Endozoicomonas sp. GU-1: one gene and its partner. The protein of the gene in region 1 interacts with the protein of each later gene in a pairwise test. Links are inferred from orthologs where the notes say so. Each region holds a gene or a part of one and is shown in the gene's direction. Other genes may lie near its edges.

Evidence for each region.
Region 2: the proteins of nth (region 1) and aceE interact in binary tests that used the Escherichia coli proteins (3 or more experiments, as listed by UniProt). The link is inferred for Endozoicomonas sp. GU-1 from one-to-one orthologs.

Annotation. Positions count from the first base shown.
Region 1 is NZ_CP114771.1:4,874,920-4,878,671, reverse strand. The notes cover bases 885-3,752. They hold nth (endonuclease III), read left to right. Parts: upstream 885-1,936; coding sequence 1,937-2,569; downstream 2,570-3,752. Other genes in these bases: dapE (succinyl-diaminopimelate desuccinylase), read left to right, coding at 3,711-3,752; O3276_RS20325 (beta-N-acetylglucosaminidase domain-containing protein), read left to right, coding at 2,603-3,661; O3276_RS20335 (DUF3943 domain-containing protein), read left to right, coding at 1,034-1,846. Outside these bases: O3276_RS20340 (hypothetical protein), read right to left, coding at 1-696. UniProt on the Escherichia coli protein: DNA repair enzyme that has both DNA N-glycosylase activity and AP-lyase activity. The DNA N-glycosylase activity releases various damaged pyrimidines from DNA by cleaving the N-glycosidic bond, leaving an AP (apurinic/apyrimidinic) site.
Region 2 is NZ_CP114771.1:2,991,830-2,995,529, reverse strand. Bases 1-3,258 are described here. They hold aceE (pyruvate dehydrogenase (acetyl-transferring), homodimeric type), read left to right. Parts: upstream 1-400; coding sequence 401-3,058; downstream 3,059-3,258. Other genes in these bases: O3276_RS12245 (dihydrolipoyllysine-residue acetyltransferase), read left to right, coding at 3,087-3,258. In the rest of the region: more of O3276_RS12245, read left to right, coding at 3,259-3,700. UniProt on the Escherichia coli protein: Component of the pyruvate dehydrogenase (PDH) complex, that catalyzes the overall conversion of pyruvate to acetyl-CoA and CO(2).

The DNA of each region.
Region 1 (3,752 bases):
CAATTGCTGAATTTGATTATCCAGTTTTTTCTGATGATTTATAAAGGCACCCTGCCTATTCTGATGCTCTGTTAACAGGCCATCACTATCAGCATAAAAGGCTTCTGCCCTGGTTAATCCGTTATACAGAGGATTATATTCACGACTTGCCCGTTCAGCAGAAAAATAGAACGCATAGGTTTGCGATACCAGAATCGAGCCTCTATCCATAACCCGAGCGGTGATAACAACTTCTGTATCGGTATCTGGAATCGGGCTTATGGTTATTGGTCGATTCATTGCCAGGGGTTCCATTTTTAAATGAGTAAGTTGATCTGAATAGACAGAACCCAATTCCTTTATCTCCAACAACTGGTCGATATCCCCTCCCTCAGCGTACATGGTTCCCCTGCCATTCGACCGGGTTCGAACATCAACATCAAGCTCAATCATGTTGAAGGCATTGGTTGGCGCCCTCACGTTTGCACCGGATTTTTTCAATGAAACTGACAGCTGTTTTTCCAGATATCGGGCAACATCTGAAGCGGCATATTTTTGATCAACATAAACGGAATCTGATCCAAGGCGTCCTCTGGCGATAAGGCTCTTGGCAAGCTGGTTGGCAATGACATTCCAATATTGAGTAAATGGAACAGGCTCATATTCCGGTGAGGATACTGCCAGCAACCTGGTTGAAGGAAATAGTCCACCGATCATTAATAAACCTGTAACGACTGACAGGTATAACTGCTTATTAAACACGATACATCCCTATACTGCTTTTTTATTTCAATGTAGCATGTGCAACCTTATTCGTGTTCAGGCTACCTGAACCACTACTCTGAACAAAGTCAGAAATCCGGCATAACAAAATAAGAGCCTGATTTATCAGCCCGATAAAACTGGAAATAATGATAAACCTCAATCGATTATTGACCGAATTCGCTATAGAATCGCCCTCTTTTGTCCAGAACAGGGGTAATGACCTGAATGGATAACCCGTTTTTGGGTGGTGTCTGCGCCTCCCCCCCAGCCATCTCATGAATAAAAGACGATGCTTAACCAGATATTGCCAGTTTTTTTATCTGGCCTGATCATGCTTTCCGGCTTTGTCCAGGCCAACGCCACAGCTTCTGCTGTCCCGTCAGTGGCGGAACCAGACGCTGAGTTCACCCTCTCTGAAGAGCGCTCTCCATGGGCAATAACCCTGTTCGATGACAATCCTCAGGAGAATCAGGCACGTCTCTGGTCCCAGACAAAACTCATGTTCGGTCTGGGCGTTGGTGTGATTGGTGCCCTGGCCGTTATGCCGGAGTCCTTTACCAACTGGGATAAGTCTGACATGAAACAGTTCCACAAAAAGTGGTGGGATAATGTCAGTTCAGGCCCGGTGATGGATGAAGATGACTTTTTCCTGAACTACGTCACACACCCTTACTTCGGTGGTGTTTACTACATCGTTGCACGGGAGTCTGGTTACAACCAGTGGAACTCCTTTGTCTACTCCTTCCTGATGTCCACCTTCTACTGGGAGTACGGTATCGAAGCCATCGCTGAAGTGCCTTCCATTCAGGATATTATCGTAACGCCCATTGGCGGCTGGTTATACGGTGAATGGGCTTACCAGAAGAAGCGCTCGATTGTCGACAATGATGGCCTGGTATGGGGCTCTGCCGGCCTGGGCTCCACGGCGCTGTTTTTCCTGGATCCCGTCGACAGTATTGACCAGTGGATCAATGGTGACCGTGAACAGCCCGTTATGGAAGACTTTGATATCCGTCTGACATTTGCTCCAACCTTTTATCAGGTAGAGAATCAGGATGAAAACCGAAACTATTTCGGCCTGGTCATGACATTCCGGATGTAAGCCTCCTAGTGATGAGAAACAGGGCATTCCAGCCCTGTTTTGCATTAAAATAAGCACAAACTGATTTTTATACTTTTTACTGGTCAAAGGATGAACAAGGAAAAGCGCACACAGATTTTTACCCGGCTTCGGGACGCTAACCCCAACCCAACGACCGAGCTAAACTACAGTACACCTTTTGAACTGCTTGTCGCGGTGATACTGTCTGCCCAAGCCACCGATGTAGGGGTCAACAAAGCCACCGATAAACTTTATCCTGTTGCCAGTACCCCTGAGGCAATACTTGCTCTGGGTGTTGATGGCCTGAAGGAGTACATCAAAACCATCGGGTTATTTAATGCCAAGGCAGAAAACGTTATCAAAACCTGTCAGATGCTGATTGATAAGCACAATAGCGTGGTACCCGATAACCGGAAAGATCTTGAAGCGCTTCCCGGCGTTGGACGAAAAACGGCTAACGTCGTTTTAAATACCGCCTTTCAGCAGCCCACCATGGCGGTGGACACCCATATTTTCCGGGTATCAAACCGAACGGGCATTGCCCCCGGCAAGGATGTGCTGGAAGTGGAAAAACGGCTGGCGAGACTGGTTCCCAAAGAGTTTCTGATGGATGCCCACCACTGGCTGATCCTCCATGGCCGTTATGTGTGTAAAGCAAGAAAGCCACAATGTGGTAGCTGCATGATTGAAGACCTTTGTGAGTTCAAGCAGAAAACATCTTAGACTGACTCACTTTAAACAGGGAAATATCCGCTCATGGCATTCCATTATGGCGTAATAGAAGGGCTGTATGACCAGGAAAACCAGTGGTCCTGGGAGTCCAGGAATGCCTATGCCAGCTTCTGTGCAAAGAAAGGTTTCAATTTCTATATCTACGCACCAAAGAATGATCCTTATCTGCGCGAACAATGGAATCAACCCTGGCCAGAACAGGATTTCCACCACCTGAACACACTGGGTTTGTCGCTTAAACAGAACAATGTGCGTTTTGGTATCGGACTAACGCCGTTTAATGTACGGGAACTGAACCATAAAAGTCGCCAACAGCTGCAACAGAAAATCGCCAGCATCAATCAACTGAATCCACAGATTCTCTCTATTCTCTTTGATGATTTCAGTAACGACATTGATGACCTGGCAAAAACCCAGGCTGACATTGCCAAATTTATTGCCGCAGAAAGCACCGCGACCCAATTTATTGTCGCAGGCACCTACTACTCAAAAGACCCGTTATTGCAGAGAGTCTACGGCACCATGCCCAAAGGCTACTGGTCTGATCTGGGCCAATACCTGGACCCACAGTTTGATATTTTCTGGACAGGCGACCACGTTATTTCCCTTGGCTATGACCAGCCAGGCTTGCAGGAAATGACGGACCAGTTCCAACGCAAACCCTTCCTCTGGGACAACTACCCAGTCAATGATACCGAATGGCTGAAACACCGGCTCAGACTCTATACCTTCACCGGCCGCCCGTGGCAAATCAGCGACTGGTGCCGTGGCCATGCCGTTAACCCGATGATCCAGCCCCGGCTATCCATGATACCGCTGGCCACTCTGGCTGACCTTTACCAGCAGCAAGACCGGTTTGATGGCCATGCCAGCTTCAGGAAGGCAGTGGTTGATCTTTGCGGTCAATCGCTGGCATCGGCCATCGAAGACAACCTGCTCTATTTTACCGAAGAAGGCACGTTGAACTTTTCCGGTTTCACCCGCAAACGCCTGGAAAACACCTTTTCGGTGTTTCAGTCCGAAACAGCCCAACCGTACGTCCGAGAAATTCTCACATGGTTGCAGTCCGGCGAAAAATGCTAGACTGCACTGCAATTGATTCCAACTATCCGATTTCTTTCCAGAACAATAAATGACCGATTCCCTGACTATGACCTCCAAAACCCTGCAACTG
Region 2 (3,700 bases), 1.9 Mb from region 1 along the record:
ATTTAAAAGCCCTGTTTGCAGGTCATTATGTGTCTGATGACATCAGTTATTAAACGATACCCAAATTTCTGTTGGCAGACCCTGAGACAGTTCGGGTTTTAGCCAATAAAATCCTGGGTTGATAGATTGTGAGTAAAAGTGTTTGTTTTTGTTGTCTCTGTTGCGAAGTTTTTCTATAAAAATCAATACTTTTTGCAATAAAAATACATGTAAGTACTGGTACTCATTGCGGGAATTGCTTATCTTGTAGTTATATTGCATTTGATCAGTATCAATTTTTTTTTAAAGCTTTGGCTGTTAGACGAAACTTGTTCGTATGCTTGATGTTGCAAGTAATCAACCATTAACAATAACGATCACAAAGTTTGTTTTAGCAGTATCGATCCCGGAGCCGATTTGTATGCATGATATCGACCCAATAGAAACCAGGGAATGGCTGGAAGCACTGGATTCCGTCCTGGAGCAGGAAGGTGAAGACCGTGCTCATTTTCTGCTGACCCGGCTTTCCCAGCATGCTCGTGCCAAAGGTACGCAGCTGCCCTACGCGATTACCACGCCGTATCGCAATACGATACCACCGGAAAAAGAAGCCCGTATGCCCGGCGACCTGTTTATGGAGCGTCGTATTCGCTCCCTGGTCCGCTGGAATGCGCTGGCTATGGTGATGCGCGCCAACAGGAAGGACAGCAGCCTGGGTGGACATATCTCTTCCTTCGCCTCCAGTGCCACTCTGTACGACATCGGGTATAACTACTTTTTCCACGGCCAGGGCAGTGACCGCGAAGGCGATCTGATTTATTACCAGGGGCACGTTGCGCCCGGTATTTACTCCCGGGCTTTTCTGGAAGGTCGTCTGGACGAGGGCCAGCTGGATAATTTCCGTCAGGAAGTGGATGGCAATGGTCTTTCCTCCTACCCTCACCCCAAGTTGATGCCTGAGTTCTGGCAGTTCCCGACCGTATCCATGGGCCTCGGCCCTCTGCAGGCGATCTATCAGGCCCACTTCATGAAGTACCTGATTAACCGTGGCATGTCCCAGGATCAAAACCGTAAGGTCTGGGCATTCCTCGGGGATGGTGAGATGGATGAGCCGGAATCTCTCGGTGCCATCTCCCTGGCCGGTCGTGAGAAGCTGGATAACCTGATTTTCGTGGTCAACTGTAACCTGCAACGTCTGGATGGTCCGGTCCGTGGTAACGGCAAGATCATTCAGGAGCTGGAAGGTATCTTCCGGGGGGCTGGCTGGAACGTTATCAAGGTCGTCTGGGGCCGTCATTGGGATCCGCTGCTGGCCCAGGACAAGCATGGCAAGCTGCAGGAAGTGATGGACAAGGCCGTTGACGGTGATTACCAGAACTGTAAGGCAAAAGGCGGAGCCTGGACCCGTGAGCACTTCTTTGGCCGTGACCCGGAAGCGCTGAAGCTGGTTGAACACCTGTCGGATGATGATATCTGGCGTCTGAACCGTGGTGGCCATGACCCCTACAAAGTCTTCGCTGCCTACCACGAGGCGGTTAACCATAACGGCCAGCCTACCGTCATTCTTGCCAAGACGGTTAAGGGCTACGGTACCGGTACCACCGGTGAAGCGGCCAACGTCAGCCACAACGTCAAGAAGCTGCCGGTTGATGACCTGAAGCACTTCCGTGACCGCTTTGACCTGCCGATCAAAGACGAAGACATTGAGACCCTGCCGTACTTCAAACCCGACGCTGACAGCCCGGAAATGAAGTACATGCGCAAGCGTCGTGAAAAGCTGGGCGGCTTTATTCCCCAACGCCGCGTAGAAACCGACGTTAAGCTGGAAATTCCGGGCCTTGAGGACTTTGCAGCGGTGACCAAAGGCAGTGGCGAACGGGAAATCTCCACCACCATGGCTTACGTCCGCATTCTGGGTGCGCTGGCCAAAGACAAGAGTCTGGGCAAGCACATTGTACCGATCATTCCGGATGAAGCCCGTACCTTTGGCATGGAAGGTATGTTCCGCCAGCTGGGTATTTACTCTGCGGAAGGCCAGAACTATGAGCCGGTAGATTCCGACCAGGTGATGTTCTACAAAGAATCCAGACAGGGGCAGATTCTCGAAGCGGGCATTAACGAAGCGGGTGCCCACGCCGCCTGGATTGCTGCGGCGACCTCCTATAGCAGCAACAACGTGCCGATGATTCCGTTCTACGCGTTCTACTCCATGTTTGGTTTCCAGCGCACTGGCGATCTGGCCTGGGCAGCGGGTGATATCCAGGCCCGTGGCTTCCTGATTGGTGCTACTGCGGGTCGTACCACGCTGAACGGTGAAGGTCTGCAACATCAGGACGGCCACAGCCATATTCTGGCATCCACCGTACCGAACTGCATCAGCTATGACCCAACCTATGGCTATGAGATGGCGGTGATTATCCAGAACGGTCTGCAACGTATGTATGGCGATGGTGACAATGTCTGGTACTACATCACCGCCATGAATGAAAACTACCGTCAGCCAGCGCTGCCGGAAGGCCCTGAAGTAATCGAAGGCATCATCAAGGGGCTTTACAACCTGGAAGAAAATTCCCGTAACCAGGGGCTTAAGGTCCAGCTGATGGGTTGTGGCACGATCCTTGAGGAAGTCCGCGCAGCTGCCGGTATTCTGCGTGATGAGTTCAACGTGGAATCGGATATCTGGAGCGCAACCAGCTTTAACGAGCTGGCCCGGGATGGTCAGAACGCCAGACGTTACAACATGCTGAACCCTGAAGCTGATAAGCAAGTCAGCTGGGTTGAACAGCAGCTGTCTGGCCGTAAAGGTCCGGTTATCGCCGCAACTGACTATATGAGCCAGTACGCCAACCAGATCCGTGAGTTTGTGCCGGCACCCTTTGTTTCGCTGGGTACCGATGGATTTGGTCGCTCTGACACCCGTGAACAGCTGCGTCGTTTCTTCGAGGTAGACCGTTACTTCATCGTGGTGGCTGCCCTGTATGCACTGGTTCAGGATGGTGAGCTGGAAGCGTCCGTGGTCAGCGAGGCCATCAGGAAGTTTGATATTGACCCGTCCAGAGCTAACCCTCTGTATTGCTAAGTCCGGAACTGAAGAGAAGGTATGAGGAATGAGTGACGAAATCATCAAAGTTCCGGATATCGGCAGTGGTGAGGCAGAAGTCATCGAAATCTGCGTCCAGCCCGGTGATACGGTCTCGGCCGAAGACTCCCTGATTGTTCTGGAGTCTGACAAGGCCACCATGGAAGTCCCGGCACCACGGGATGGTGTGGTGACAGAAGTGCTGCTGACTATGGGTGACAATGTCAGCGAAGGTGCTCCGATGATTAAGATGGCTGCAGCAGCATCTGAGGTTGTCGAGCCCATAGCGGACAGTGGGCAGCCGGCAGAAGCCCCCGTGGCGGCAGCCCCGGTGATTGAAGCGGCCGCCGGTGGCTCCCGGACTGAGTCGGTGCATGTACCCGATATCGGTGCTGAAAATGTGCCGGTCATTGAGGTGAGTGTGAAGGTTGGGGACACCGTTGCCCTGGAAGACTCATTGATTGTTCTGGAGTCCGACAAAGCGACCATGGAAGTGCCTTCCCCGGTAGCAGGGGTGGTGACTGCGATTCACGTCAAGGAAGGTGATGCCCTGAGTCAGGGTGATCTGGTGATTGACGTTGAAGTGTCTGGTGGCGCAGCAGCACCGGCTGTCAGCCAGCCAGCGCCTGCAGCCGCTGCACC